3 regions of the Pseudoalteromonas sp. KS88 genome follow, and region 1 is predicted to be linked to each of the others. Evidence: predicted binding sites of a transcription regulator. Region 1 holds the regulator's gene; each other region holds the start of a gene.
The links. The regulator sigma-54, encoded in region 1, starts transcription at its own class of promoters, with help from an activator protein. The targets are predictions, from matches to a motif close to GTTGGCACGNNNNTNGNNT.
Positions count from the first base shown of each region.

Region 2: a site for sigma-54 is predicted at 3,660-3,678, ahead of C7Y70_RS02215 (DUF1328 family protein). Genes of this name have one in related genera too.
Region 3: a site for sigma-54 is predicted at 5,013-5,031, ahead of C7Y70_RS08950 (YggN family protein). Genes of this name have one in related genera too.

Region 1 covers NZ_PYHV01000003.1:30,287-40,364, reverse strand. The annotation lists gene mgtE (magnesium transporter) at 1-984, opposite strand, end outside; gene C7Y70_RS01195 (HPr family phosphocarrier protein) at 1,095-1,367, opposite strand; gene rapZ (RNase adapter RapZ) at 1,389-2,231, opposite strand; gene ptsN (PTS IIA-like nitrogen regulatory protein PtsN) at 2,252-2,704, opposite strand; gene hpf (ribosome hibernation promoting factor) at 2,709-2,996, opposite strand; gene C7Y70_RS01175 (RNA polymerase factor sigma-54) at 3,026-4,522, opposite strand; gene lptB (LPS export ABC transporter ATP-binding protein) at 4,591-5,316, opposite strand; gene lptA (lipopolysaccharide transport periplasmic protein LptA) at 5,313-5,846, opposite strand; gene lptC (LPS export ABC transporter periplasmic protein LptC) at 5,836-6,390, opposite strand; gene kdsC (3-deoxy-manno-octulosonate-8-phosphatase KdsC) at 6,387-6,938, opposite strand; gene C7Y70_RS01150 (KpsF/GutQ family sugar-phosphate isomerase) at 6,939-7,910, opposite strand; gene C7Y70_RS01145 (calcium/sodium antiporter) at 7,933-8,904, opposite strand; gene mlaF (phospholipid ABC transporter ATP-binding protein MlaF) at 9,159-9,974, shown strand; gene mlaE (lipid asymmetry maintenance ABC transporter permease subunit MlaE) at 9,974-10,078, shown strand, end outside.
Region 2 covers NZ_PYHV01000004.1:215,147-225,224, forward strand. The annotation lists gene lepB (signal peptidase I) at 1-99, shown strand, start outside; gene rnc (ribonuclease III) at 102-779, shown strand; gene era (GTPase Era) at 769-1,701, shown strand; gene recO (DNA repair protein RecO) at 1,721-2,407, shown strand; gene pdxJ (pyridoxine 5'-phosphate synthase) at 2,424-3,155, shown strand; gene C7Y70_RS02210 (hypothetical protein) at 3,209-3,400, opposite strand; gene C7Y70_RS02215 (DUF1328 family protein) at 3,450-3,620, opposite strand; gene C7Y70_RS02220 (OadG family transporter subunit) at 4,140-4,385, shown strand; gene oadA (sodium-extruding oxaloacetate decarboxylase subunit alpha) at 4,396-6,177, shown strand; gene C7Y70_RS02230 (sodium ion-translocating decarboxylase subunit beta) at 6,189-7,319, shown strand; gene C7Y70_RS20480 (hypothetical protein) at 7,469-7,645, shown strand; gene C7Y70_RS02235 (response regulator transcription factor) at 8,145-8,831, shown strand; gene C7Y70_RS02240 (sensor histidine kinase) at 8,828-10,078, shown strand, end outside.
Region 3 covers NZ_PYHV01000014.1:71,583-81,660, forward strand. The annotation lists gene C7Y70_RS08915 (cytochrome b/b6 domain-containing protein) at 1-590, opposite strand, end outside; gene C7Y70_RS08920 (AzlC family ABC transporter permease) at 689-1,414, shown strand; gene C7Y70_RS08925 (AzlD domain-containing protein) at 1,411-1,710, shown strand; gene C7Y70_RS08930 (iron-containing alcohol dehydrogenase) at 1,718-2,872, opposite strand; gene C7Y70_RS08935 (LysR family transcriptional regulator) at 3,042-3,911, shown strand; gene C7Y70_RS08940 (glutathione peroxidase) at 3,979-4,461, shown strand; gene C7Y70_RS08945 (hypothetical protein) at 4,498-4,686, opposite strand; gene C7Y70_RS08950 (YggN family protein) at 5,081-5,878, shown strand; gene C7Y70_RS08955 (PLP-dependent aminotransferase family protein) at 5,941-7,383, opposite strand; gene C7Y70_RS08960 (DMT family transporter) at 7,522-8,451, shown strand; gene C7Y70_RS08965 (YegS/Rv2252/BmrU family lipid kinase) at 8,491-9,360, opposite strand; gene C7Y70_RS20505 (hypothetical protein) at 9,685-9,825, shown strand; tRNA gene C7Y70_RS08970 (tRNA-Ser) at 10,036-10,078, shown strand, end outside.

The DNA of each region.
Region 1 (10,078 bases):
TGAAGGCACAATACCATTAAGTACAGCTAGGATCGGTAATATGGCTAAGGTGTTTTCAAAAAAGCTTGCCACAATTGCTGCTAATAATGCTGTTAGTAAGTTTACTCCAAGCCATATTGAACGCTTTTTGGAGCTTTTTAATACGGGAGCAAAGGTGTCTTCTTCATCATCAAGACCAGCGAGGCTTAATAAACTATGCTCAGCATCTTCTCGGATTACATCAACGATATCATCGATTGTGATTCGCCCTAATAAGTGGTCGTTATCGTCAACAACAGGGGCCGAGATCCAATTGTGGCGCTCGAATAATTGAGCAACTTCACTTTCATCCATGGCAATAGAAATAGATTCACAATCTTCGTCCATTAAATCACGAATTATTTTATCAGGTGGGTTGGTCAGTAAGGTAGTAAGTGACATCGCACCTAAAAAGCAATTATGTTTATCAACAACGTATAAGTCATCGGTTCCCTCAGGTAGCTCGCCACGCAAACGTAAGTAACGTAATACCACATCGATAGTGACATCGGGGCGTATGGTTACCGTATCGGTATTCATCAATGCGCCCGCAGAACGCTCTTGATAAGACAGGGCTTGTGTTGCTCGCTCTCTATCTTGGCTATCCATAGCGCCAACAACGTCTTGATAGACGGTCTCTGGTAAGCTACGTAATACTTCCCCTAAATCATCGTGGCTCATGTCCTCTGTCGCCGCGGCAATATGCTCAGGCTCCATTTGGGCAATGATCCCTAGGCGTACGTCTTCAGAAAGTTCTTCTAAAACATCGCCTCTGACATCCGGATCAACAAGTTGCCATAGCAGAGTTCTTATTTTATGGGGGGAAGATTCAAGAAGAAGTGCCGTATCACACGGTGCTGTTTTTGCCAGCATGCGCCTAACTTGAACAAATTGACCACTATTAAGTGACTGAGTCACCTGTTTTAGTTGTTGTAGTGGGTAATCTTGTTCAAAAGCTTCTGGCATTAGTGTCCTTATATCATGTGTTTTTCAAAGGGTAGGTCAAAAACTAATAATAAATTGCAGTGCTTACATGCATGGTTAGTTTAACTTACTTTTAAGTGACTGACCACGCGCTATTCATGCTCGTGAAAGCGTTGTTCTATCAGTTCTCCAATAGAGTTAAGAGCCGGCTCTGCATCAGGCCCTTCACACACAACTTTTACTTCTTTTCCTTGACTGCTTTCTAGTAACATCAAAGCTAACACGCTGTCACCTGCCGCTTGTTTCTCATCTTGGAAAAGTGTGATGGTTGCATCAAATTTAACAGCGAGTTGAGCTAATACAGTCGCGGCCCTTGCGTGCAAACCTAGTTTATTTCTAATTAAAAAAGTACCTTCTGAACGCATACACAACAGGCCTATTTAAAATCAGTCTTGCTCGCGATGGCGAATTTTTACATTGTTATGGCTCATAGCAAAGCTTTCACCTATGGTTTGAGCTAAATATACGGAGCGGTGTTGCCCTCCGGTACAGCCAATAGCAATAGTTAAATAGCTACGGTTGTTTCGTTCTAAATGCGGTAGCCATGTTTGTACAAACGTTTGGATTTGCCACGTAAATTTTTGCACTATGCTGTGGCTGGCCAAATAATCTTTTACAGGCTGGTCTAAACCTGTTAGAGGCTTTAATTCTGGTTCCCAATGTGGGTTGGGTAAAAAGCGTGCATCAAAAACATAATCTGCTTGTTTAGGTATGCCGTGTTTAAAGCCAAAAGATTCAAATGTTATGATCAGGGTTTTATCTTTTTTGCCTAAGATCTTTTCTCGAATTGATTCTGCCAGTTGATGCACACTGAGCTCAGTGGTATCTAAGATAAAGTCAGCGCGAGTTATCAGCACATCGAGTAATATTTTTTCTTGTTTAATTGCCAAATCTAGCGGCAAACTATCGATAGAAAGAGGGTGTAAACGACGCGTTTCAGAAAAGCGTTTGATGAGTGTTTGGTCATCACTATCGAGGTAAAATAAAGTTGGGTTTGCAAAGCCTGGCAAATACTCAAGGATGTCGTTGAACTCTTCTTGTTCTTTAGGTAAGTTGCGTACATCAATGCTGACTGCAATCTTATCGTAATTTTCTGACACACTTCGTACTAAGGAAGGGAGCAAATTGACCGGAATATTATCAACACAGTAATAGCCAAGATCTTCAAGCACGCGAAGCGCGACGGACTTACCTGAACCAGACCGTCCACTGATAATAATCAATTCCATGTAACCTCTCCTTCACTTTCTTATGAATGCTCAACAATAACTTGATACAAATCGTGATCTGTTTTTGCGCTACGTAGTTGTTTACAAAACTCTTTATCGTTAAGTTTATCAGCAATTGTTGCTAACGTCTTTAAATGAAGTTGGCAATCTCCATCAGGTACGATCAGTGCCACAAAAATATCGACAGGACGATTATCAATTGCATCAAAGCTAATAGGGGTTTCACTCACTAAGATTAGTGCTAGTGGAGATTGCGCGCCACTCATGCGACCATGTGGTATAGCAATACCTCGACCAATGCCTGTGCTACCAAGCTTTTCCCGGTTTAATAATGCGTTAAGGATCTCTTGCTGTGTGAGGTGAGGAAGCTTTTCATGAGCCAATTGGCTAATAAATTCTAGAATTCGTTTTTTGCTATTAAAAAGGACCGCAGCTTTACTGCAGTCCTCAGAAGTAAGTGAACTTAATTTCATAGTATTAGTGTCGAGCGTGCTTCTCTTTGTGTTTTATTACTTGGCGGTCTAATTTATCAATTAGCCCGTCAATCGCAGCATACATATCTTGATGTTCAGTTGAAGCAAACAAATCAGCACCGCTAACATGTATTGTGGCTTCTGCTTTTTGACTTAATTTTTCTACGTCAAGAATCACATGTACATTATTAATACTATCAAAGTGCCTTTCAAGCTTCGCAAACTTATTATGTACATAGTCTCTAAGTGAATCGGTAATTTCTACGTGGCGACCAGTTAAGTTAATTTGCATAAGCATTTTCCTTCTTTGTTTTTTACGCCTTAAATCAAACTCTTTCTTTGATTTGACGGTGGAATAGCTAGTGACTCACGATATTTTGCAATGGTGCGTCTAGCTACTTTGATACCTTGCTCAGCCAATATATCTGCAATTTTACTATCACTCAATGGTTTCGCTGAGTTTTCTGCGCTAATTAACTTTTTGATTAATGCGCGAATAGCTGTAGAAGAGCATTCGCCGCCATTTTCAGTACTTACGTGACTGGAGAAAAAGTACTTCAACTCAAAAATACCCCGTGGAGTATGCATATACTTTTGAGTTGTTACGCGTGAGATCGTTGACTCATGCATTTCTACCATTTCAGCTACGTCATTAAGTACCATTGGGCGCATAGCTTCGGGGCCGTGTTCAAAAAAACCTTGCTGTTGTTTTACTATACAGTTAGTTACTTTGAGTAATGTCTCATTACGGCTTTCTAAGCTTTTAATAAACCATTTTGCTTCTTGCAGATGCGAACGAATAAACTGACTGTCACTGCTCGATTTTACTGAGCGAGACATGGCGGCATACTGGCTGTTCACTCTAATTTTAGGCATGCTGTCTGGATTTAATTCCACCATCCAGCGCCCTTTAACTTTTTTCACTGAAACATCAGGGATAACATACTCAGACTCTTCGCGAACAATGGTATCTGCTGGCTTAGGGTTTAAGCTGTGTATCAGTGTCATGACTTCTTTTAGCTCATCTTCTTTAAGCTTAGTCTTTTTCATTAAAGTGCGATAGTCACGACTTGCCAAAAGATCGATATGCTCGGTTAAAATCATTTTAGTCTCTGCAAGCCATGGCGTTGCAGGGTCAAATTGATTCAGTTGTATACATAAACACTCTTGTAAGCTGCGTGCGGCAATCCCTATTGGATCAAATAATTGGATGCGCTTTAAAACAGCTTGGACTTCATCAAGTTCTATTTCTTCTTCGTTATTATCTTTATTTAGACTTTCTACAATATCTTCGCAGCTCAATGTTAAAATACCCGATTCATCAATCGCTTCTACAATAGCAATGGCGATGGCTTCGTCGGTCGGGCTAAATGGCGTTAATTGTAGTTGCCACATGATGTATTCATGCAGGGTTTCAGTGGAAGCACCTTGGTAAATAGACTCATCTTCAGGCATGGGTCCTGATGAGCTAGAAGGAGCAGCGCTCATATACTCATCCCATGTCACATCCATTGCCATTTCGTCACTGACAGTTTCTTTATTGAGTGCTTCACTACTTTCTTGTTCGTATTCACTTGGCGTTTCATCAGCAGATGCACTGACAGTTACTTCATCGGTGTCTTGCTTTTGCTCATTTTTGCCTGCAGTTTCATCACTAAACTCATGTTCCTCAACTTCAAGTAAAGGATTACTATCGAGCGCTTCTTGAATTTCTTGTTGGAGATCCAATGTACTGAGTTGCAACAAACGAATAGCTTGTTGTAACTGAGGTGTCATTGTCAATTGCTGGCCCATGCGCAGCTGGAGTGATTGCCTCATTTATCTTTAACAATCCTTTTAATATGTAATCAAAATTAAGTTTAGCAGATAGTTAGCTGAATGTTGGTTTATAGCCTAAATTGCTCACCCAGATAAACATCGCGTACTGTTTGGTCGGCAAGCACATGTTCAGGAGTTCCTGAAGCAATTAACTCACCATGAGAAACAATGTAGGCTTTTTCACAAACATCAAGGGTTTCTCGTACATTATGGTCTGTAATCAACACCCCGATGCCTCGGTTTTTTAGGTGTTCAATTATCTTCTTTATATCTAACACTGAAATTGGATCAACACCAGCAAAAGGCTCATCTAATAGAATAAACTTGGGGTTTGCGGCTAATGCGCGAGCAATTTCAACTCTGCGGCGCTCACCACCTGATAACGCCATACCTTGGCTATCGCGTATGTGTTGTATGCTAAATTCATCCAGCAGGCCATCAAGTGCTTGTTCTCGGCCTTGCTTATTTAAATCGTTTCGTGTTTCTAATATCGCCATCAAGTTTTGATAAACCGTTAATTTACGGAAAATAGATGACTCTTGCGGTAAGTAACCAATACCTAATCGCGCACGGCTATGCATGGGCAGTAATGTAATATCGTTATCATCAATGCTTATTTTGCCTTTGTCGCTCGGTACTAAGCCAACAATCATATAAAAAGTGGTCGTTTTACCTGCACCATTTGGGCCTAGTAAACCGACAATGCTTCCTGCACTTACTTCTAATCCGACACTCTTTACAACTTGGCGGCCTTTATAGCTCTTAGCTAAAAATTCAGCTTTTAATGTACTCATGGCTGGCCTTTTGACTTTGCTTTTTTATTTTCGATGGGCACTAAAATAGTATGCACGCGGTCATCTGAGTCTTCATCTTTTTGCGCACTAATTAGTTGCTGTTCCATGTCGTAAGAGATGCTTTTAGCATTAATCTTTTGACCTGCTTGAGTAACCTGGGCATCACCAATTAGGGTTAAGTAACGTTCAGCTACGTCGTAACGAACTTCGTTTGCGCTGGCACTCATGATTGAACCATCATCTTGTTTTTCTTCGAAATAAGCTGGACTGCCTGTTGCAATAAGGAGTTGCTTATTCTCGCCTAACTTGTCGCGTTTATGTACTTCTAAACGGTCAGCAGTAATGCGTCTTGCGCCATGGATTATTTCAACGTTCGATTCAAAAATACCGACATTAGATTTTAACTGTGCTTGCTGTTTATCAGCACTGATTGATACTTGGTTTGCAGTAGAAAGTTCGCTTTGCGCAACACTTGAGTAAGCAATGAATAGGCTTGGAATTACAAGCATTTGGGCAAGTTTATTGGTCATAATATATGGTTCGCGTATGGTTAATTAATTCAATTACTTCGGCTTTTAAATCGGCTTTTAGCCCGCGCCCAGTAATTTTTAAATCAGGCCCGACTAACTCTACAGGTTGTTCTGAACTCATAGTTTGTAGCTCAATATCAACTTGGATGTTATCGGCATTAATATGATCTATCATGGCATTTTCTGTAAGGTTAATTGCCGTCACATTGCCTTCTAAAATCAGCTGGTTATTTTCATATAATGTGGCCTCAGCTGCATTAATTTGCCACATTTGCTCTTGGTTATATAAGGTAAAAATAGGCTCTTCAAAGTAAGTAAATCCTAACTGCTGATAGAGTTCCATTTTTGCAGCAGTTACTTTGTGGCTTATTTTTCCTTGCTCGTCAAAGGCGGTTTGTTTTAATGCGACAGCTGTGTAATCAGGCTTTGCAATAATATCCTCTTCAACGAGCTGCTGTGTGTTAGATTGGTTAAAGTATGGATACCAAAGCCAAACCATACAGCCTATAAATAGTACGCTTAAAATTAAACGCGCACTATTCATGAGCTAGTCCCTTCGTTTGTTAGTGCTTTGCCATTTTCCAACATGAGTAAATCGGTTAGTTCACGTACTGCACCAAACCCACCCGGTAACATGGTTGTATAATGTGCTATTCGTTTTACCAACGGGTGCGCATCATTTACGGCAACAGCAAAGCCAACTTGCTGCATTACGGGTAAATCAGGGCCATCATCACCAATGTAGGCAATTTGCTCATCGGTTAAAGCCAGCTTATCTTTTAATTCTTGATAGGCCTGCAATTTATTCTCTTGGCCTTGATAAATATGTTTAACAGTTAGACTAGTCATGCGCTGCTGAACAATGTGTGAATGGCGACCCGTAATCACTGCCACTTCAATATCGCTGTTTATCAACGCTTTAATACCAAAGCCGTCTTTAGTGTTAAAGGCTTTTAATTCTTCGCCTTGGTTACCAAGGTAAATACGACCATCAGAAAAAACACCATCAATATCGCAGATTAGTAGCTTTACTTTTTTTGCGCGGGTCTGCGCATCTTTACTCAGTGGTTGATATAAATCAGCAAACTGCATTTATAAAACTCCTGCTTTTAGCAAGTCTTGCATATTTAGGGCACCAATAGGGTGTTGGTTATCGTCAATAACAATAAGACCATTTATTCGTTTACGTTCCATGATGTTTAGCGCTTCGGCAGCAAGCATATCGGCTGTCGCTGTTGTACAAGAGCGCGTCATAACCTCACTGATTAGAGTGTTATGGATATCAATACGCTGCTCTAAAATTCTGCGTAAATCACCATCGGTAAACAGGCCTGTTAATTGTCCAGCTTCATTGACCACCGCGGTCATGCCTAACCCCTTGGCTGACATTTCTATTAAGGCATCTTTAATGCGCTGGGTGTCTTTAATGATAGGTGTTGCATCACCATTGTGCATCAAATCTTTTAGGCATAGTAACAAACGCTTGCCTAAACTTCCTCCAGGGTGAGAAAGCGCAAAGTCATCGGCGGTAAAGCCTCTGGTTTCAAGTAAAGCAACTGCAATAGCATCGCCCATAGCAAGTGTTGCAGTTGTACTTGCTGTGGGGGCTAATCCAAGCGGGCATGCTTCTTGTGAAACTTTTATACATACGTGTGCATCCGCCCATTTTGCCATTGAAGAGCTTGGGTTACCTGTCATAGCAACCATTTTAGCCCCTATGCGCTTGATAACAGGAATAATATTGAGTACTTCGCTAGTTTCCCCTGAGTTAGAAATCAGCATAACGACATCATTTTGCGTTATCATGCCCAAGTCACCGTGACTTGCCTCTCCAGGGTGAACAAAAAATGCGGGGGTGCCAGTACTTGCAAGTGTTGCAGCAATTTTGTTACCAATATGACCGGACTTGCCCATACCAACAACAATAATTCGCCCTTGGCATTGAAACATTAATTGGCATGCTGTGTTAAAGCTATCATCTAAATACTGAATGATATCATCAAGTGCTTGGCGCTCAATTGTGAGTACGCGCCTACCTTGCTCAATAAAATTTAACTGCGTCATTTGTTATCCATTTATGTTGGCATTAAGCTACTTGGCTGAAAATATAACCTTGGTACGCTACAAATGCAGCGAGCAGTAAACCACCTTCAATTCTATTTATTCGCTGAGTCCCTTTAATACTTAGTGACATAGCTATTAACGCGAGTGTTGCACCAATCATTATAAGTGCGTCACGGTTTGCTGCTGATGGGTCGATAATTGATGGATTGATAATACCTGCTAAAGGCAATACAGCTAATATATTAAAAATATTTGAGCCAACAATGTTGCCTAATGCAAGATCATCTTCATTTTTTAACACCCCGGCTATACAGGCTGCTAATTCAGGTAAGCTGGTGCCAATGGCAATAATCGTTAGACCAATAACAAGGTCGCTCAAGCCAAAATACTTTGCGATATCAACAGCAGACCCAACTAGAAAGTGTGAACTTAAGGGCAGTAATATCATGCCTACCACGAGCCAGAAAAAGGCGTTTTTAGTTGGCACGTTATCTGGTACATCTTCACATGCTTCACTTACAAAAGGGTCATCAGCTTGGTTTTTGTCACGAATAGAAATAATGATTAACCCGGCGATAAACACAATAAAAGCAATTAATAATGCTACACCTTCGGCAAATGAAAAGTAGTTATCAGAAAAAACAAACCATGCACCCAGAGAAACAATCAATACAAGCGGCATTTCACGCTTGAGTGTTGTCGATGACACTAAAAGAGGGCGAAGAAGTGCTGTAATACCGAGCACTAATAAAATATTAGTAATATTTGAACCAACGGCATTACCAACTGCTGTGTCGGTTTTACCCGCAAGCGCGGCAGAAGCTGAGACCATCATTTCTGGTGCAGAGGAGCCCATAGCAACAACGGTTAAACCTACAATTAAAGTAGGTACACCAAAGTTTTTTGCCAGCGCTGCTGCGCCATATACAAAGCGATCTGCGCTCCAAACAAGCCCAGCAAATCCAAGAATCAAAATGACAAAAGAAGTCACCATTACATTACGCCAATTATTCAATATCAAATTGACTTAAATAATATCAAAAGCCAGCTTGAAAGTATAAATAAAAGAATCAGGTCAAATTGTTAGTAAGAGAGAAGTTATACATATAAAAACAATGTTAGATATCATGCTAACCTGTGTTTTCAATGCTTAGGTTGTTATTACATAGAATATTACAAAATTTTACGATTTGTTTTTTCCATCTGAGTACAAAAAGCTTTAAAATAGAAAAAGTAGTGAAAATGATAATGGAGAGCGACTTGTCGCAACCAATAGTAGAAATCAAGGATGTAAGCTTTTCAAGGGGCGACAGAAGCATATATAAAAATATGAGCTTCAGTGTTCCTAAGGGTAAGATCACTGCCATTATGGGGCCCAGCGGTATAGGTAAAACAACCATGCTGCGATTAATTGGTGGCCAATTAAAACCTGATAGCGGCACGATTTTATTTGAAGGTGATAATATCCCAACCATGACGCGCAAAGAGCTTTATGCCGCGCGTACAAAAATGAGCATGTTATTTCAAAGTGGCGCATTATTTACAGATATGTCAGTGTTTGACAACATCGCTTTTCCACTTAGAGAGCATACCCGTCTCAGCGAAGATTTAATCCGTCTTGTCGTATTGATGAAACTTCAGGCCGTTGGCTTGCGCGGTGCTCAAGACTTGATGCCTTCGGAACTCTCTGGTGGCATGGCACGACGTGCTGCCTTGGCGCGTTCAATTGCACTTGATCCAGAACTCATTATGTATGACGAGCCATTTGCTGGACAAGACCCTATCTCAATGGGGGTTTTGGTCAAGCTAATCAAATCACTTAACCAAGTATTAGGCTTATCCTCATTAATTGTTACACATGATGTAACAGAAGTTATGAGTATCGCAGATCATGTGATTATCATTGCTGACCAAGGTGTGATTGGAAGTGGTTCTCCAGAACAAATGCGTAATCATGAGTCGCCATTAGTACAGCAGTTCTTAAAAGGATTGTCTGATGGACCAGTACCGTTCCATTTCCCCGCAGAACCTTATAATGACGAATTACTTGGAGTGCTTAGCTAATGTTCGATATGTTACAAAAGCTAGGCCAGAAAACATTTGGCCGATTTGCAGCGCTTGGCCGCTCTACCCAAATGTTAATTGGCGCGTTGTGGAACTTACCAAAC
Region 2 (10,078 bases), on a different contig from region 1:
ATATGGATGAGTTTTGAATTTGATAATGGCCCAGGTGACATTTTACCAGGCTGGGTTCCAACTGGAGTTCGTTTTGAACGCCTAGGTAACATTCAGTAACAATGAAAAAAAACGTAACAGAGTTATATAACAAAATAGGGTATACATTTACTGATCAAGGACTACTTGAACAGGCGATGACCCATCGTAGTCACAAAGGGCAGCATAATGAACGCTTAGAGTTTTTAGGAGATTCTATTCTAAGCTTTGTCATTGCCAATGCGCTTTATGGCAAGTTTCCAAAAGCCCGTGAAGGTGATTTAAGCCGTATGCGCTCTACTTTAGTGCGTGGTCAAACTCTCGCTGAGTTTGGTCTTGAATTTGGTTTAGGTGACTATTTACGTTTAGGCCCAGGTGAACTTAAAAGTGGTGGTTTTAGACGTGAATCTACACTTGCTGATGCTGTTGAAGCGATTATTGGTGCAGTATTCTTAGATTCAGGCATTGATGCATGTGGTGATTTAATTTTGCAGTGGTATGAGCCAAGACTCGATGCAATATCACCTGGATTAAACCAAAAAGATCCTAAAACATTGCTGCAAGAATACTTACAAGCACGCAAATTGTCTTTGCCAGGTTACACAGTCGTTGATACCAAAGGCCAAGCTCACAATCAAACATTCACGGTTGAATGTATTGTTGAAGGTATGGATAGCATAATCTCAGTAGGTAGCTCTCGTCGTAAAGCTGAGCAAAAAGCCGCTGAAAAAGCATTGAAGATACTTAAAAATGAATCTTGATACACTTATCCAACCTCATGAAGGTGAGCTAGACACTTATTGTGGCATGATAGCAATTGTCGGTCGTCCTAACGTTGGTAAATCAACCTTACTTAATGAAATCATTGAGCAAAAAGTAAGTATTACATCACGTAAACCACAAACTACACGTCACCGTATTATGGGTATTCATACAGAAGGTCAGCATCAAGCTGTTTATGTTGATACACCTGGGTTGCACGTTGAAGAAAAACGCGCCATTAACCGTTTAATGAACCGCGCAGCATCAAGTTCAATCGGTGATGTTGAATTAATCATTTTTGTGGTTGAAGGCACTCATTGGAATGCTGATGATGAAATGGTACTCAATAAGGTAAGCCAAAGTGGTAAGCCAGTTTTATTAGTTATTAATAAGATTGACCAAGTTAAAGATCGTGATCTTGTATTACCGCACATGAAGTTTTTAGGCGATAAGTTTGACTTTATAGGTATTATGCCTGTGTCAGCGACACAAGGTAAAAATATTAACTTGATTAAAGATGAAGTAACGAAGCGCCTTCCTCTGTGTGAATTTTACTTCCCAGATGACTATGTAACTGACCGCTCAATGCGCTTCATGGCAGCTGAAGTTATTCGTGAAAAGCTAATGCGATTCATGGGTGAAGAGCTTCCTTATTCAGTAACTGTTGAAATCGAGCAGTTTAAATGGCAAGACAACGGTGTTTGGCACATCAACGGCCTGATTTTAGTTGAGCGTGAAACACAAAAGCGCATGGTTATTGGTAATAAAGGTGAAAAGCTAAAAGTTATTGGCCGTGAAGCACGTAAAGATCTTGAAGAAATGCTTGATAATAAAGTGTTCTTAGAGCTTTGGGTAAAAGTAAAATCGGGTTGGGCTGACGATGAAAGAGCCCTGCGTAGTTTAGGCTATGGTGAAGATTAACTTCAGCCTAAATTAACCTATGGATAGCGACTTCTACACAGCATACTTATTACACCGGCGTCCTTATAGCGACTCACAAGTAATGCTTGATATGCTAGTAGAAGGCGTTGGCCAATTGCGAATGTTAGCCCGTATCAGTGGCCGACAAGCAACAAAGCATAAAGCACAGTTACAACCCTTCCAAACCTTACTAGTAAATTACACTGGTAAACATGATTTAAAATATATCCAACGCTTTGAATTACATGGTGGACAATCGCCACTTGTAGGTGATCAGCTTTACTGTGGCTTTTATTTAAATGAACTCACTAACCGCATTGTGCCAATTAATGAGCCAATTGATTATGCTTATCAGCTTTATAAAACTCACCTAACGCAACTAAACCAGCATCCAAACTTACAAGCCGTGTTGCGCTCTTATGAGTTTCAGTTACTAGAGTTGCTCGGTTATGGTGTTGATTTTACGTTTGATGCGGCGGGCGATCCAATTGATGCGGCGCACACGTATAGTTACTTTGCTGAATATGGCTTTGTGATTCAGGATTTAAAAGGCAGTGGATTTACTGGTGCACAACTAAATGCAATTGCAGATCATGACTTTAGTGCACCTGATGTGCTATATATGGCGAAACAATTAAGTCGTCATTTAATGAAGCCATTACTTGGGAAAAAACCATTAAAAAGCCGCGAGCTTTTTATTAAATAATTAATATAGGTAAAAAATGAAAGACATTCTGTTAGGTATAAACGTTGATCATATCGCAACCTTACGTCAAGCACGCGGAACAAATTATCCTGATCCGGCTCATGCAGCCAGTGTAGCTGAACATGCTGGCGCTGATGGTATTACAATTCATTTGCGTGAAGATCGTCGTCATATTCAAGACCGCGATGTTTATGTTATGGCTAAAACCATTCAAACACGCATGAATTTAGAGATTGCCGTGACAGATGAAATGCTCGATATCGCATTAGATGTTAAGCCTGAGTATGTATGCCTAGTACCAGAAAAGCGTGAAGAGCTAACAACTGAAGGCGGCTTAGATGTTGTAGGTAACCTTGAAAAAATTAAAGCAGCTACAGCAAAATTGACTGCTGCGGGGATAAAAGTATCACTATTCATAGATGCTGATAAAGCACAACTCGATGCTGCTAAAGCATGTAATGCTCCGTTTGTTGAAATCCATACAGGTGCATACGCAGATGCTGAAAATGATATTGATATGAATAAAGAACTTGAGCACATTCGCCAGGGTGTTGAATATGCGGCTAGTTTAGGTATGACGGTAAACGCAGGACATGGTTTGCACTACCACAACGTTAAACCTATTGCTGCAATGAAAGATATTTATGAACTAAATATTGGCCATGCGATTATCGCCCGTGCAGCCATTGATGGCCTCGATAAAGCCGTTCGCGATATGAAACGCTTAATGTTGGAAGCAAGAGCATAAACTTAACCAATAAAAAACGACTCTAATGAGTCGTTTTTTATATTATGCTTGGATTAGCAGTTAGTTTCTTCGGCGTTTACGCCTTCTTTAACTTCTTCACATGCATCTTCTACTTTGTTTTGAACGTCTGTTACAGCTTCATCAATGCGTTCACCGGCTTCTTCAGCGTGGTTGTCTTCACAACCCATAATAAAGAAACTTGCAAATAGTGCGATAACGGCAGTTTTTACTGTTGTTGATTTCATAATGTAATTCCTTGTAAATAATAAATAAATTAGTATGTATGTGTTTCGACTAAGGTGTTTTGCCTCGTAGCGCACCTGAAACTAGCGAAATAACTAATAATACTAAAAAGATAAAAAATATAATTTTGGCAATTCCTGCTGCGGCACCTGCGATACCACCAAAACCTAACACTGCAGCAATAAGTGCAATAACTAAAAATGTAATTGTCCAGCGTAACATTGTCGTCTCCTTGGTTTGTTAATTTGTACAAACTAGATTAAGCGAGTAACGTGCCATAAATTTAACTGTTATTTTTCAAAGGTTTAAATTGTATTGGAGAGCGGCTGAAAAGTTTGTAAGTAATATTTACTTTGTTACGTGTAACTTATGCTTGCTGTTGTATATTCTTTAATTAAACACTTTCTTTTTGGTAAGACCAATTTAACTTTATTTTTATTTGACTCTTAAACCAGTTAGTTTTACGAGCTTGAAATTAAAAACAGTCATGTTGGTTAAGCTGGAGCATAACTTTTAGCTATATTCACTATTTTTGTAATCTATATAACGTCAAATAGTACCAATATAGAGAGTGTTAACTTAAGTGTGGTTATGTTATTTTAATATTAATTGGTTTTACCAATTTACAAAGGTTGGATAGGGTTGATATCTTTGTTATGATTGTTGAATATTTATTTATATAAACTGGTTTATTATCCATTTGTGATAAATGGGTTCAAATTTTGTATTAAGGGAGTCTGCATGGATATTGGTCAATCACTTGCAACAGCTGCAAATTTAATGGTTACTGGCATGGTGGGGGTTTTCATTTTTTTATCATTGCTAATCTCAGCAATTACGCTTATGTCTAAGTTAATGAGCCGGTTTGAAGAGCCTGTGGCTGAAGCTGCTCGCACTCCATCGCTTAAAGCTCAAGGTGTGCCTAGTGGCCATATCGCTGCAATCAGTGCCGCGATTGCTCAATACAAAAATAATCAAAAACAATAAGGGGTGTTCTATGGCTAAATTAAAACTTACTGAGTTGGTACTCAGAGATGCACATCAGTCTTTGCTAGCAACACGCATGCGATTAGATGACATGCTGCCTATTGCTGAAAAATTAGATAACGCGGGTTATTGGTCTATAGAATCTTGGGGCGGGGCTACATTTGATTCTTGCATTCGTTATTTAGGCGAAGATCCATGGGAGCGTATCAGAGCACTTAAAAAAGCCATGCCAAATACTAAGCAGCAAATGCTGCTGCGTGGTCAAAACCTTTTAGGGTATCGTCATTACGCTGATGATGTAGTCGAAAAGTTTGTTGAGCGCGCCCACAAAAATGGGGTTGATGTATTCCGTATTTTTGATGCGATGAATGATGTACGCAACCTTGAAACGGCGATTAAAGCTGCTATAAAAGTAGGTGCACACGCACAAGGTACTATTTCATATACAGTTAGCCCAGTGCATACACTTGATATGTGGCTAACCTTAGCTAAGCAGCTAGAAGATTTAGGTTGTCACTCAATTTGTATTAAGGATATGGCTGGTCTACTTAAACCTTATGACTGTGAGCAGTTGATCAAAGGGTTAAAAGAGACGGTTTCAATTCCTATCGCAATGCAATGTCATGCAACTACAGGCTTAAGCACCGCGACTTATCAAAAAGCAATTGATGCAGGCATTGATATGCTTGATACCGCTATTTCATCTATGAGTATGACTTACGGTCACAGTGCAACTGAAACGATTGTTTCAATTGTTGAAGGAACTGAACGCGACACCGACTTGGATCTCAATCAGCTTGAAGAGATTGCTGCCTATTTCCGTGATGTTCGTAAAAAGTATGCGGCATTTGAAGGTAGCTTAAAAGGGGTGGATGGTAGAATTTTATTAGCGCAAGTGCCAGGCGGTATGTTGACTAATATGGAAAACCAGTTAAAAGAGCAAGGTGCAGCTGATAAGCTAGACCAGGTACTTCTTGAAATACCACGTGTACGCGAAGACTTAGGCTTTTTGCCATTAGTAACACCTACATCGCAAATTGTGGGCACACAAGCTGTATTAAATGTACTAACTGGCGAACGTTACAAAACCATCACAAAAGAAACGGCGGGCGTGCTTAAAGGTGAGTATGGTTCAACGCCAGCACCGATGAACAAAGAACTTCAAGAGCGCGTACTCGATGGCGGCGAAGCTATTACGTGTCGCCCAGCTGATGTACTTCAGCCTGAGCTTGAAACACTTCACACAGAGTTATTAAAAGAAGCGCAAGAGCAAGGGTTAGCGCTTGCCGATGAGCAAATCGATGACGTTCTAACATACGCACTGTTTCCTCAAATTGGATTGAAATTCCTTAAAAACCGTAACAACCCTGATGCATTTGAAGCAGTACCAAGTGCTGACTCTGCTAAGCAAGAGAAACCTTCTAGTAACAAGCCTAATAACAACACCGTTAAAGCTGAGCAATACAGCGTTAAAGTGGATGGCAAAGTATATGATGTTGTTGTAGCCCAAGGCGGTGAATTAAAAGAAGTAACCCTTAAAGATAGTGAGCTAATTCCTCAATCTGCATCGGTTGCATCTGGTGAAACATTAAATGCTCCACTTGCTGGTAACATTTTTAAAATCAAAGTTAAAGCTGGTCAAGCAGTGAACGCGGGTGATGTTGTGATGATCATGGAAGCGATGAAAATGGAAACTGAGATCCGCGCAACACACAGTGGAACGATTGCAGAAGTTCTCGTTGCTGAGGGTGACTCTGTCACAACTGGTGACGCCATGATTGCAATGGCTTAGGAGTGTAGAGGATGGAAGCATTACTAAATCTTTGGCAGGCAACGGGTATAGCAAACTTCACGTTTCCTGCATTAATAATGATTGCAGTAGGGTGTTTATTATTGTACCTCGCGATTTCGCGTAACTTTGAACCATTATTATTGGTGCCAATTGGCTTTGGCGCAATATTAACTAATATCCCTGTTGCTGGTTTATCAGATCCAGGTGGTTTGTTGTACTACGTTTACCATATTGGTATTGATACCGGAGTCTTTCCGTTATTAATCTTTATGGGGGTTGGGGCGCTTACTGATTTTAGTGCCCTGATAGCAAATCCGCGCATGATGTTGCTGGGTGCTGCTGCTCAGTTTGGTATTTTTGCGACATTATTTGGTGCAATTTTACTTAACTATGTACCAGGATTTGAGTTCTCATTACAAGATGCATCGGCGATTGCAATTATCGGTGGTGCTGATGGCCCAACAGCTATCTTTTTAGCATCAAAGTTAGCGCCTGACTTGCTCGGTGCTATTGCTGTAGCTGCATATTCTTATATGGCACTTGTGCCTATTATTCAGCCGCCTATTATGCGCGCACTTACAACGCCAGAAGAGCGCAAAATTCAAATGCCACAATTACGTACAGTGTCTAAGAAGGAAAAAATCATTTTCCCTCTAATGGTATTGGGCTTAACTATGTTGTTTTTACCCGCCGCAACACCGCTTGTTGGTATGTTTTGTTTAGGTAACTTAATGCGAGAGTCAGGTGTGGTTGATCGCTTAAGCAACAGTGCACAAAATGAGATTATCAATATCACAACGATTTTCTTAGGACTCGCTGTAGGGTCTAAATTAGCCGCAGATAAATTCTTAACTGTCGAAACACTGGGTATTTTAGCGCTAGGTGCATTAGCATTTTCTATCGGTACAGCCTCAGGTGTGTTTATGGCAAAAGGTTTAAACAAGTTATCTAAATCACCAATAAACCCCTTAGTGGGGGCGGCGGGTGTTTCTGCCGTACCAATGGCTGCACGAGTAGTTAACAAAGTAGGCCTTGAAAATAACCCGCATAACTTCTTATTGATGCATGCAATGGGGCCAAACGTAGCAGGTGTACTAGGTAGTGCCGTTGCCGCGGGTATTTTGTTAGCACTTGTTGGTTAAAAAACCGCGGTGCTCATTCATCTTGAGGTGGTTTGAGTATATTTAAGTAAACTTTTACTTCCAACCGACTGGCGCAGTTTAAACTGCGCTTTTTTTTGGGCGCTTTTTGGGTATACTCAACGTTAGTTTTACAAATTTAAAGGAGTGGTATGAATATTTTTGTGATTTTAATATCTTTGGTTGTCGCTCTTGTCATTCTTGTGCCATTACTTGAAAAGTACCAATCAAAAATGGGTTTAGATGGTGCAACTAAATATGCTAAGTATATTTGGCCATTGGTCATGATTTCATTGGTTATACAATTGATTTATGTATTGGTGCGATAGAGCATAGCCGTCAACCGTCAAAATTGGATGCGTACGTAGACTTGCGCATCACGAAACGAAACCCAACGAATAATATTCTTTCAGTCTTTATTAAAGCACAGCATTATCACGTGTTTTAATTATTCAGTTTACTCTGAGTCGTGGGAAAATAATTTTAAATATTTATTTAAAACCAGTGGCTTAGATTTCCATGTGAAATTATAGAAATACCATCGTTTCTTTAGGTTTATCCTGTGCAATTAAGGTGCAGGATTTGAATTTCACACAATGCCTTAAACTTATATTGTCACACCATAATAGTTTCTTTTAATACATATTAGCGAAAATAGATCATGTTGCTTAGGGAAGTGCTCAGGAGATAAATCGCTTTTCTATACTCGTTTTGCAATATGGCTAAGCTGTTCCTTTTTTAAATCCCTAGCTACTTATTTACATTACATAGCTCAGTGATTACCATGCAAATAATAATAATTACCATTTCTATTGGTTTGGATTTCTAGTGTCAAAAATAAAAGTTTTATTAATTGAAGACGATAATACGTTAAATCATTATCTCACCGATTTATTGGTTAAATCAGGTTACTGTGTTGAACAGTGCTTTGATGGTTTAACAGGGTTAGAAATAGCTCAGCGTCGGCAGCACCACCTTATTTTACTTGATAAAATGCTCCCTAAGTTAGACGGTGTATCACTTTTAAAAACACTGCGAGAGACCAGCCAGCAGCCTGTTATTATGGTTTCAGCCAAAGGTGCAGAAGAAGAGCGTATTTTAGGCTTGAGCCATGGCGCAGATGATTATGTTGCCAAGCCATTTAATACCCAAGAGCTGTTACTCAGAATTGAGAGCCTATTAAGACGAAGCCAAGCAAGCGTCAAACCAAGCAGTCATGTAGAAATAAATATTGATGGCCTCATGCTCAACGTTCTCAAACAGGTTATTTATGTAAATGGTGAAGAGCTTGAGTTCACACCAATTCAGTTTAAATTACTTTGGGAGCTGGTTTCGCAACAAAATCAAATAGTCAGTAAATCAGATTTATACCAAGCAGTGCTTAATAAAAAGTTAGGCGCTTATGATCGTAGTATTGATATGCATCTTAGTCGAGTAAGAAGAAAACTAACAGACGCTAACTGGCTTGGGGAGCGCTTACAAACGGTGCATGGTAAAGGATACTGTTTTAAATGAAGCGAAAGTTACTTTGGAAATTATGCCTAATTTTGGCTACAGGTTTAGTTTCATTTTTTTATTTATTACACATATTTACCTTAAAAACAGAAGAGAGCATGAGTTTTATTGCAGAGCAAGATCGCATGCAATTACAAGCGTGGGGAGCACATGCTGAAAAGCTCTATACCACTGGAAAAATAGACCAATTAAATGCGTGGTTGGCACAGTTAAAAACTCAAGAAAACACTTGGGTATCCATAGCTGGTTTTACGGTAAGCCACATAGCTGGTGAATCATTTGATCAAAATATTGTTGGTGGTTATCACTTTGGGCGCAGCATTGAATGGAAAATTCATCTCTACTTTGAGCAAAATCCCATAATGGAAATTCCTTTCATTCATACTAATGGCAGCTTATTAATAAAATTACCTGAGCGTATGCGCCCAGGTAACTACTGGACAACAACTAAGTTTATGTTGCAAATAATAATGCCAATGCTGGTTTTAGTCGTGTTATCGATTATTTTATATCGCCATATTATTACGCCTCTACAGCAATTAGAAAAAGCGACTGCAGAATTTAGCCGTGGTAACTTTTCAGTTAGGGTGGCGAAATATTTAGGAGGGCGTAAAGATGAACTTGCCCAGCTTGCATTTACCTTTGATAAAATGGCTAGTCGTATTGGTGAGCTCATTAACAATCAAAGACAATTAATTTCAGACCTATCCCATGAATTACGCACACCACTTACGCGTTTAGATATAGCAGTTGAAAACTTTGATGAGCACGAAAGTAAACAGCACCTTGAGCGAATCACTCGCGAGTCAAAACATATTCGCAAACTCGTTGAAGATAGTTTAACCCTTGCATGGCTTGAAAATGAAAAGCCGATAATTAAACAAGAGCCCGTTGATCTGGTAGACCTGCTTGATGTGTTAATTGAGGATGCTCGTTATGAATTTCCTGATCGAAAGCTGGTTGTTCATGCTCCAGCAACCGCAGTGATTGAAAATAGCTGCCATCGTGCATTATGTCCACCCATCGAAAACGTGATTAGAAATGCGCTGCGTTATACACCGGTCAATGAGCAAGTTACTATTAGCATATCGTTGGAGTCTAGTTTTTACAAATTACAGATATGCGATCAAGGTCCTGGTATCCCTGAGCAATTTTTAAAGAAAGTATTTGAGCCATTTTTTAGAGTCGACGACGCACGAATAAGTGAAGGAGATAGCTTTGGTTTAGGTTTGGCCTTGGCTAAACGC
Region 3 (10,078 bases), on a different contig from region 1:
AAAATAATAAATGCGAACCAAGGCGCTTTAACAACTTCAGCATCATCACTTGATTGTGTCTGTTCAGCTCGACCTGTGATCATTGCTTTAACCAGCTTCTTGCCTTTTATACGATAAATAATAATGGCCACAATGTGTAAAATAATCGCGAAAAACAGCAGATCAAAGTTATTATGATGAATCCAACCAGCCCACTCAACCACATTACTAGAGGCATATTGCACCAAAGGCCCATCAGTTAGAATGTCGTCCGTGGTCATCAAACCGCTAATTAGTTGTGTCAAAATTAAAATAAAAAATGCGATAACCATATAGCTACCGGCTGCTCCATGACCTGGCTTAGTATCACCGATCTTGAATGACTTTATCGCAGCAATGGGTGAATGCAATAGAGCGCTCAACTTTGCAGTTTGGCTACCAACTACTCCCCAGACCAACCGAGTTAACAGCAAGGCTAATGTGAAGTACCCCGCGATAAAGTGCAATTCCATCATGCCCTCTTCAGCACTAAAATACAGCGTCGCAATCGCTACAACGAGCAACCAATGAAAACTGCGGATGAAGCCATCCCACACCTTAAGCTTCTCCATACTTACCTCTTTAAACATCAATTACTAAACTTTCGCTAAGTTACCATCTTTACTGTTCAGAGTTAATTGATCTATGGCAGACTACAAGTATTAATTGAATGACAAATATAATAACAATGAAACTAAACACAAAGCGCGCCTTACTAAAAGGTTTTTTAGACATGCTCCCACTATGTCTAGCGGTAATACCTTGGGGAATATTATGTGGGTCACTGGCAGTCCAAAATGGCTTTAGCGCGTTTGAAACTCAAGCTATGTCGCTGTTAGTCTTTGCCGGATCGGCACAGCTTGTTGCTATTGAACTGATGGCAGGTAATACACCCTTACTGACGATTCTATTTACCACGTTTATCATTAGCTCTCGTCATTTTTTATATGGCTTGGCTGTACGCCACAAAGTGATTGATCAACCGCTACGGTGGCGACTACCAGTGAGTTTTGTACTTACAGACGAATTGTTTGCTTTTTCTCACCACCGCAAGGCATATCGAACTCAAACACGTTTAATTTATGCCCTAAGCGCAGGGTTTAGTTTTTATATAGCATGGAACTTATGGACGCTTATTGGCATTGTGGCAGGCAGTTTATTACCAGATTTAACAAACTTAGGATTAGACTTTGCAATCGCGGCAACCTTTATTGCTTTAGTGATACCTGGCATTAAAAATCTTGCCACCTTATTTACAGTAATTACTGCAGGTATTATTGCAACCATTTTAAAAAGCTTACATTTTGAGTTATGGCTTGTGGCAGCGGCCTTAACGGCAATGTCCGTAGGTTACATTGTGAGTCGTTTACAGACAAAAAAGGAGCATCACCAATGATGACCACTATATTACTTATGGCCTGCATTACATTTTTTACTCGCTATCTATTTTTACACAGCGCTTTACCATTTAAGGTAGGCCCTAAAATGCAGCAGTTTCTCAGTTTTAGCGCTCCCGCTGTACTAACAGCGATTTGGGTGCCAATTGTGTTTGTGAATGATGAAGGGATTAATTTAGATTGGCAAAACCCATACCTCAGTGCAGCAATTGCAGCGATTATAGTGGCGTATAAAACACACAATATTTATTACACCACGGTGGTTGGTATGGGTTTATTTTTAATATTAAGCTAAGCGCGTGTTACACACTGGCTAATAAAATAGCACGGCTCTTATCTAATGTGACTTGCTCTCGTTCACCCAAAGCAGTCATACCATGGCGTTCAAGCTGAGTTACAATTTTATCTGCTACCTCTGCACCTAAGCCATAATCACTTAAGCGTGTTGGCATATTAACACTATGGAAAAACGCTTCGGTTTTAGCAATTGCTTGATCTATTGCCTGCTCTTCATCACTAATATCTAGGCCTAAAACACGATCCGCATACTGTAAAATTTTACCGCGTTTCGTTTCTTTTTGTTCAGCCATCATTCGTGGTAAAACAATCGCAAGTGTTTGCGCATGGTCTAAGCCATATACTGCGGTCATTTCATGGCCCAGCATATGCGTTGCCCAATCTTGTGGTACGCCAGCACCAATTAAACCATTAAGCGCCATCGTAGCTGACCACATAACATTTGCACGTACTTGGTAATTATCAGGATCACTAAATGCTTTAGGGCCTTCTTCAATCAGCGTCATTAAAATACCTTCAGCAAAACGGTCTTGTAACTTAGCACCCACATCATAGGTTAAGTATTGCTCCATAGTGTGCACAAATGCATCAACGATACCGTTAGCAACTTGGCGCTCTGGTAGTGAGTAAGTAACTGCGGGATCAAGTACTGCGAATTTTGGCAACACTAATGGACTAGCAAATGGTAGCTTATCGTGACTTTCAAGATTCGAAACAACACTATTGCCATTTGATTCTGAACCGGTTGCCGGTAACGTTAACACTGCACCCAGAGCAATGGCTGATTTAATTATCCCCCCTTTAGCAAGAATATCCCACGGCTCACCATCATAATTTGCTGCTGCGGCTATAAATTTACTGCCATCAATGACTGAACCACCACCCACAGCGAGGATGAAGTCAATGTGTTTTTCCTTTACTACACTAACGGCTTTCATACATGTTTGATAACTTGGATTTGGCTCTATGCCTGCAAATTCAAACCAAGTATGTTCATTCAGTGCTTCAACAACCTGATCGTATACACCATTACTTTTAATACTCCCGCCACCATACGTCACTAAAACGTTAGCATCTGCTGGGATTTCATTTTTAATTTTCGCGATTTGTTGTTCACCAAAATGAATTTTGGTCGGGTTAGCAAAACTAAAATTTAACATGCTTGCTCCATTGCTTTGAAGAGGCTCAATTTAGATGAGCGAAATTATTTGACTCATTCATTGTAGGCATCTGAGTCTTAAATTAAAGACGGCAATCTGGCAATCACTTTTGCACAGCTGCAATAATTCATGCAATATACGTATATTACTTACCTTTTGAGATAAAATAATGTGGCAAGGTTTAGATGAGTTTTTACATGTAGTTGAGCATGGCAGCTTTACTAACGCAGCAAAGGCGATGGACGTTTCAACCTCACATATAAGTCGACAGGTTCAGCAATTAGAAAACCGCTTAGGCTCAGTATTATTTCAACGCACCACCCGCAAAATCAGCCTCACTGATGCAGGGAGAGAGTATGCAATAAAGCTCAAAGCAATCAAACAAGAGTTACTCGATGCCAACACCCAACTGCAAGGGGAACAAAGGCAGCCTAAAGGCTTAATTCGTATTACTGGTGCCGGTGAGTTTGTTGCAAACAAAGTGGCACCCAAAATAGTTGAATTTGTAAAACGATACCCTGAGGTGGAAGTCGAAATGGACTTTAACAATCGCAATGTCGATTTAGTGGAAGAAGGGTTTGATTTAGCCATTCGCTTTGGCCGTATGCAAGATTCTAATTTAATTGCTCGCCCTCTGTGCCCACGAATAATGACCTTAGTAGCTAGCCCTGAATATCTAGCCGCCAATACATCACCACAGACCCCCTTACAACTGATTGATCACAATTGCCTGATTGCTATGAACAAACGTTGGCGATTTAGTTTTGACGGTGATATCAAAGAAGTAAAAGTCAATGGAAACTGGCGTAGCAATCACCCTCAAGCACTGCTCAATGCAACATTAGCTGGCTTGGGGATTGCACATTTAGCGAGCGATATTGTGCAGCCTTATGTGGCATCGGGTAAATTAGTTACATTGCTCAATGAGTTTCAAGTCACTGATAATGCCTCATGGTTAGTGTACCCCCGCAAAGATTTAATGCCTTACCGAGTCAGGCTTTTGATAGAACATTTACTACAGAGCTTTAACAATGCTTAAATTTTATTCTTTAAGTCTTCAGCTACTCAGGATAGAATTTAGTCAACAATAATAATAAGCGTTCATTATGAAAGACTTTTACCAACTCAGCGCGACTAGCCTACAAGGGCAGCAAATTGAATTTAATGACTTCAAAGATAAAGTTGTACTTATCGTTAATACCGCAAGCCAATGTGGTTTTACCCCTCAATACGAAGGACTGCAAACCCTTCATGAAAAGTATCATTCAAAAGGTTTGGTTATTATAGGTTTCCCTTGCAATCAATTCGGTAAACAAGAACCCGGAGATGCAACACAAATAAAGCAAGGTTGCCTACTAAATTACGGTGTTGAGTTTCAAATCATGAGCAAAGTGGATGTAAATGGCGAGCATGCTCATCCTGTTTTTAGGCATTTAAAATCTGAATTGCCTGGATTTATAACGCGAAAAATAAAGTGGAACTTCACTAAGTTTTTAATCGGTAAAGATGGCGAGGCGATAAAGCGGTTTTCCCCCTTAACTAAGCCACAGTCAATTGAAAACAGCATAATTAAAGCGCTAGGTTTATAAAAAGCAATAAAGAGGCACAAGCCTCTTTATTTTAATTTAATCGCTTAGGTACTCATCAAAGTCTTCGTCACCTAAATTTTTACGTAAGCGTTTTTGCTCAAGGTAATCTTCCAACTTTTTCTTTACCTTTTGCTTTTTCTTGTCGTGTTGATTACGCCCAACCATTTCGTACTCATCTTCAACAAAATCGTCATCTAGCGCATCGTAACTAAATGTCTTACCCACAACCCACTCCATAAAGTGTTTTAGACCAACACAGCGTGATTACTGTCATTGGCAGAATTAAAAATGTTCGATGTTATTTAGCTGTATAAAAAAACATCAAAGTAAAGCCATAGCCTCATCTTACAAAGGTGATATGTCAGTAATGTGAATAAATAGCGCTAAATTTGAATTCTGGAAAGTGAGAGTTTTTTATCGATACGATAAGTATTTTTTATACTTTTATAAATATTGGTCAAAATAACCAAAATGTAGCTATTTATTTAAGGTTAGTATTATCAACCACCTGCTATAAAAAACATAAACCCATGTTTAATAAAGAATAAAAAGTTGGCACCAAACTTGATAACTACTAATTACACAATCGTTAAAAACAACAGTTAACAGGATTACAAAAATGAAAAAGTTACTTTTAGTCGGTTCTTTATTTATTGCTACAGGCGCAATGGCACATGATGATCACGATACCAACATCTCATTTAGTGGTGATTCGTGTGAAGTCGAGTTTCAAAACGATGTAAGAATTTTACCAAGCGAACTTGAGATTTTTACCGCTGATAATCAAAAGATGGTCTTTACCAGAAATGCTGATTTAGTGATTAACGGCCAAACAATGCAATTGAACAACCAACAGCGTCAAGCTATTACTAATTACTCAGATAGCTTACGCAGCCAGCTACCAGAAGTCGCTAACATTGCGCTTGATGGTGTAAAAATCGCGGGGGTAGCTATTGAAGAAGTAGCCAATGCTTTTAACATCCAAGGTTTTGATAGCATTGATGATCTTATGGCTGACATTGAAGTTGAAGTTGAAGACACATTTTACCAGCAAGGCGCATTTGTAATGGGCCAACAAAGCTTTAACGAGTTTGGTGAAAACTTTGAACACCACTTTGATGAACAAATTGAAAGCGCTGTTGAATCAGCCATGATGCAATCAATGGGCAGTATTTTAATGGCTCTTGGTTCAGAACTAATGGGTTCTGGCGGCGATATGCAAGCATTTGAAGCACGTATGGAAAATATGGGCGCACAAATTGAAGAGCGCGTTCAGGCACAAGCTGATCAACTAGAAAAGCGTGCCGATGCATTGTGCGGAAATTTTTCAACTATTGCAGAGCAAGAGCAACAACTTGTAAAACTAGTCCCTGAGCTTAAAGACTACCAATTATTCACTTATAAACAAAATAACTAACTGTTATTTAAACATTTGATATCCCTTTAGCAGCAATGTGGCTTCACCCCATTGCTGCTTTTTTATTTCTTCGCTAAATGTAACAACTCACCGAGTTTCGCAATCGCGTTTTCAAAGCGCTCACTCCAAGGTAAACCATAGCTTAGTCGTATGCAGCTCCGATACTTGTTTGTCGCTGAGAATATGTAACCAGGAGTAATACTGATCCCTTCATCTAATGCTAAATGAAACAATTTAACACTGTCGTAGTCTTTACCTAAATCAATCCAGATCACACACCCTCCTTGCGGATCACTAATTCTCACCGTGGTTGGTAACGACTGCTGCAAACACCAGATCATACGCTCTTTATTACTACGCAGCTTTTGCCTGAGCAACTTTAAATTGCGCTCATACTCGCCACTGGCAACAAACTCATACAGCGTCCACTGATTGATCAATGAGGTGGAGCAACTAAATGCTCGCTTAAAACGGCGGGCTTTTGGCGCAAACTGGCCTGCAATGAGCCAACCAACTCGATAACTGGGTGCCGCGGTCTTCGAAAATGAAGCACACGTGATAACCAATCCTTTTTTGGAATATGCTTGCGCAGGTGTACCACGCTCAGCCCCAAAGTATAAGTCGCCATATACATCGTCTTCAATCAACACAACATTATTAGACTCTAATAGCTCTACCAATTGCTTACGCTTATGGTTGGGCATAAAACTGCCGACAGGGTTATTAATCGAAGTTGAAAAAACACATGCTTTAATATCATGATCACTCAGCGCCTGAGTGAGATCATCAAGCCAGATCCCGTCATCTGGACACAAAGGGATCTCCAAGGCTTTTAAGCCCAAACTTTCGATCAACTCGATGATACCAAAATAACAAGGAGATTCGATCGCAATCACGTCTCCTGCTTTAGCAACACATTTAAGCGCGATCGTTAAGGCTTCTTGTGCACCATTGGTGATCACTAATTCTTGGTTATCTATGCCAATACCAAAATCTAAATAACGATGAATGAGTTGTTTTTTTAGCGGTGCGTAACCATCGATTGCGCCATAGTTAATTGCTCTACTGCCTGCCATAGACATAACTCGGCGCATTGTGCGTGATAGCATTTTATCTGTTGGTGCTGCTGCTACAGGGTTCGCAATACCAAAAGGCACCACATCCGCTTTGTGAATAGCATCATAGACTTGCTCAATCAATACCTGCATGTTTACCGACACCGGCTCTCGGCTTAATTTTATCCGCTTTGGTCTTGCCAGTTGCACAGCAGCTGCTTTTAAGAAATAACCCGACTTTTCACGTGCCTCAACTAAGCCTTGCGCTTCAAGCGTTTGATAAGCGAGCTTAACTGTTGGAATGCTTACAGTGAGTTTATCTGCCATTTTCCTCAACGAAGGTAACTTCTCACCAGGCAACAACGTACCTTGCTCACTTAGCTCGCGTACTAACTGCATTACTTGTTGATATAAAAAGTCCTGATTACCTTTACTCACCACGAGTGACATAGCATTGATCCTGTTTAACCATGGTAGACATAAAATCTGTATAGGTTACATTTATAGTTTTCTGTATATGTTAAGTATACACAACCACTCTAAAATACACACTTAATCTACACCCTCCATTAACCTTGGAACAATGCCATGAAAAGTATTGCGCTTTATCTTATTACTGTACTCATTTGGGGCTCAACATGGCTCGCTATTGAATTTCAATTAGGTGATGTCGCCGTTGAAGCATCGCTGTTTTATCGGTTTTCACTTGCCGCTATTATAATGTGGTGTTGGGTAAGCGTTAAAAAGTTACCCATGCAATACACCAAAAAGGATCATGTGTTCTTTGCCTTATTAGCCTTGTGTAACTTTGGTTTAAATTACCTAATGTTGTATTGGGCGCAAAATCACTTAACTTCAGCCATGGCTTCAATCGCCTTTTCATTACTGCTATTAATGAACATTATCAATACACGCTTATTTTTTGGCAAACCGATCGCTAAACGTATTTATTTCGGTGCCCTTTTAGGTGTAATAGGTATTGCTTGTTTATTCTGGCCACAGCTGCAGCAGTTCGACCTGAATAATGAGGTGTTGGTCGGTTTACTACTTGCCCTCACAGGTACCTTTGTGGCTTCATTGGGTAATATGGTGAGCGTGAGAAACTCCAAACAACACATTGGTGTAATGCAGGGCAATGCTTGGGGCATGTTGTACAGCGCAGTTGGCTTATTCGTTTACTTGCTCGTAAGTGATGCAAGTATGAGCTTTTCAGCACCAGCGAGTTACTGGTATTCATTAATCTATTTAGCCGTATTTGGCACTGTTATCGCATTTGCTTGCTACTTCGCACTACTTAAAAATATCGGTCCAGAGCGAGCAAGCTACGTTATTGTTTTGTTTCCATTGGTAGCAGTAACCTTGAGCACATTATTTGAAGGCTTTATGTGGCAGGCCAATACCTTTTTAGGGTTTAGTTTAGTATTGCTTGGCAACGCTATTGTACTGACGCCGACTAAAAAAATTAACGCTTTTTTTGCAGCAAGAGCTATGCAGCAAAAAAGCTCCATCCCCAGTTAGAATGCACAATAGTGCAACTAACGCCAAAGCGCCTACTTGTTAGGCGCTTTTTTTATTTTCTGAAGGCACACAAAACCGTAATGCCTGCAGGTGTACCGTAATCGTTGCAGGTGTTTCGCCTATTAGCTCTCCATCAGCTTCTATAGGTAACCCCTCACTTGTTATACACGCTTTATCTAAGCGCTGATAACTCAACCCTCGCATTGTATGATGACAGCCTAACAACAAGCGGATAAAACTATACAAGTTTGAAAACAATCCATGTGCAGGCATGGCATAGCATTCTAATTTTCCATCCGATAATTGAGCTTTTGGGGCGATGGCTAATCCACCACCAAAATAACGGTGATTCGCAAACACTGTAATCAAATTTTTGTGATCAATAATTTCATTAGCAAAGCGTCCGTTCAATCTAGCAGGTTTATATTTTAATAAATGTTGAAAGCCTGCGAGACTATAACCCAAAGACGATAAATTAGACTTATCTTGTAACGCTTTAACAACATGCGCATCAAACCCAACACCGGCCACGTTAATAAAATAGCGGTTATTAATTTGCCCAATATCAATTGCCTGCTCTTGTTCAGCAAACACAGCTTGCTGCCACGCTTCTTTTGAACATGCAAAACCTCTTGCGAAATCATTTCCCGTACCTAAAGGTAATAACGCCAAAGAGCAACCCGTTTTAAGTAATGCATTTACAGCAAGGTTAAGCGTACCATCTCCCCCTAATACAACAGCACGCACATGCGACTTAGCTAATTGCGCTATTTTTGTACAATCAACGTTAAAATCCCCAGTAGTTGCAAATGTATCAACATAAATTTGTCGTTTTTCGCACTCTTCATACAACCAAGTAAACATTTTTTTGTGCTTTTTTTTCGTACTTGGCTTTATTATTATTAGCATTGATTAAACATCCATTAAGCTGCTAACAAAACAGCATCAAACAAAAAATAAATTAATCTGAATAATTAATCACTTTATTCAAAAGTAAATGCATATTAAAAACAAAAAATCCTTTAAACCATTGTAAAAAAGCAATTTACAGCATTACCAAAGTTCATAACCATGCAATGCACTACAAAATAAAAAACTTAACGCCAAATTAATAAACCTTAAATGCATTAGTTATTCTTATCCGGCCACCTTACTTTTTATCGTTTTATTTTTGTGCAATTAAACGTCAGAATAGCCACGTTTTCAAGACAGACATAACCCGGAGCAAAAGTAATGAACACAGTAAATACATTAAATCAAAATACAGCAGCCCATGTTGCCGTAAAACCAACCAATCGCAAAGCAAAAATACTTAAACGACTCAACCAGTACGGTAAAGCACTCGCGCTAGGCGGCGTAATACAATACAAATAATCACCCAACCATGATTATTTTAGCGGTGCAGCAAACACCCAACCACTAAACGAAGATACTTCTTTAGCTCCCTCGTTTGCTGCAACCACTTCTTGAAACAATTAAAAACCTCCTTTTTATAAAAAAACGCACCTTTTAGAACAAAAAACCAGCAAACGATCTTTTTCCTATTTACACACCCCAATCACCTGCGTATTATTCTTTCCCAACGGAGAGATGGCAGAGTGGTCGAATGCACCGGTCTTGAAAACCG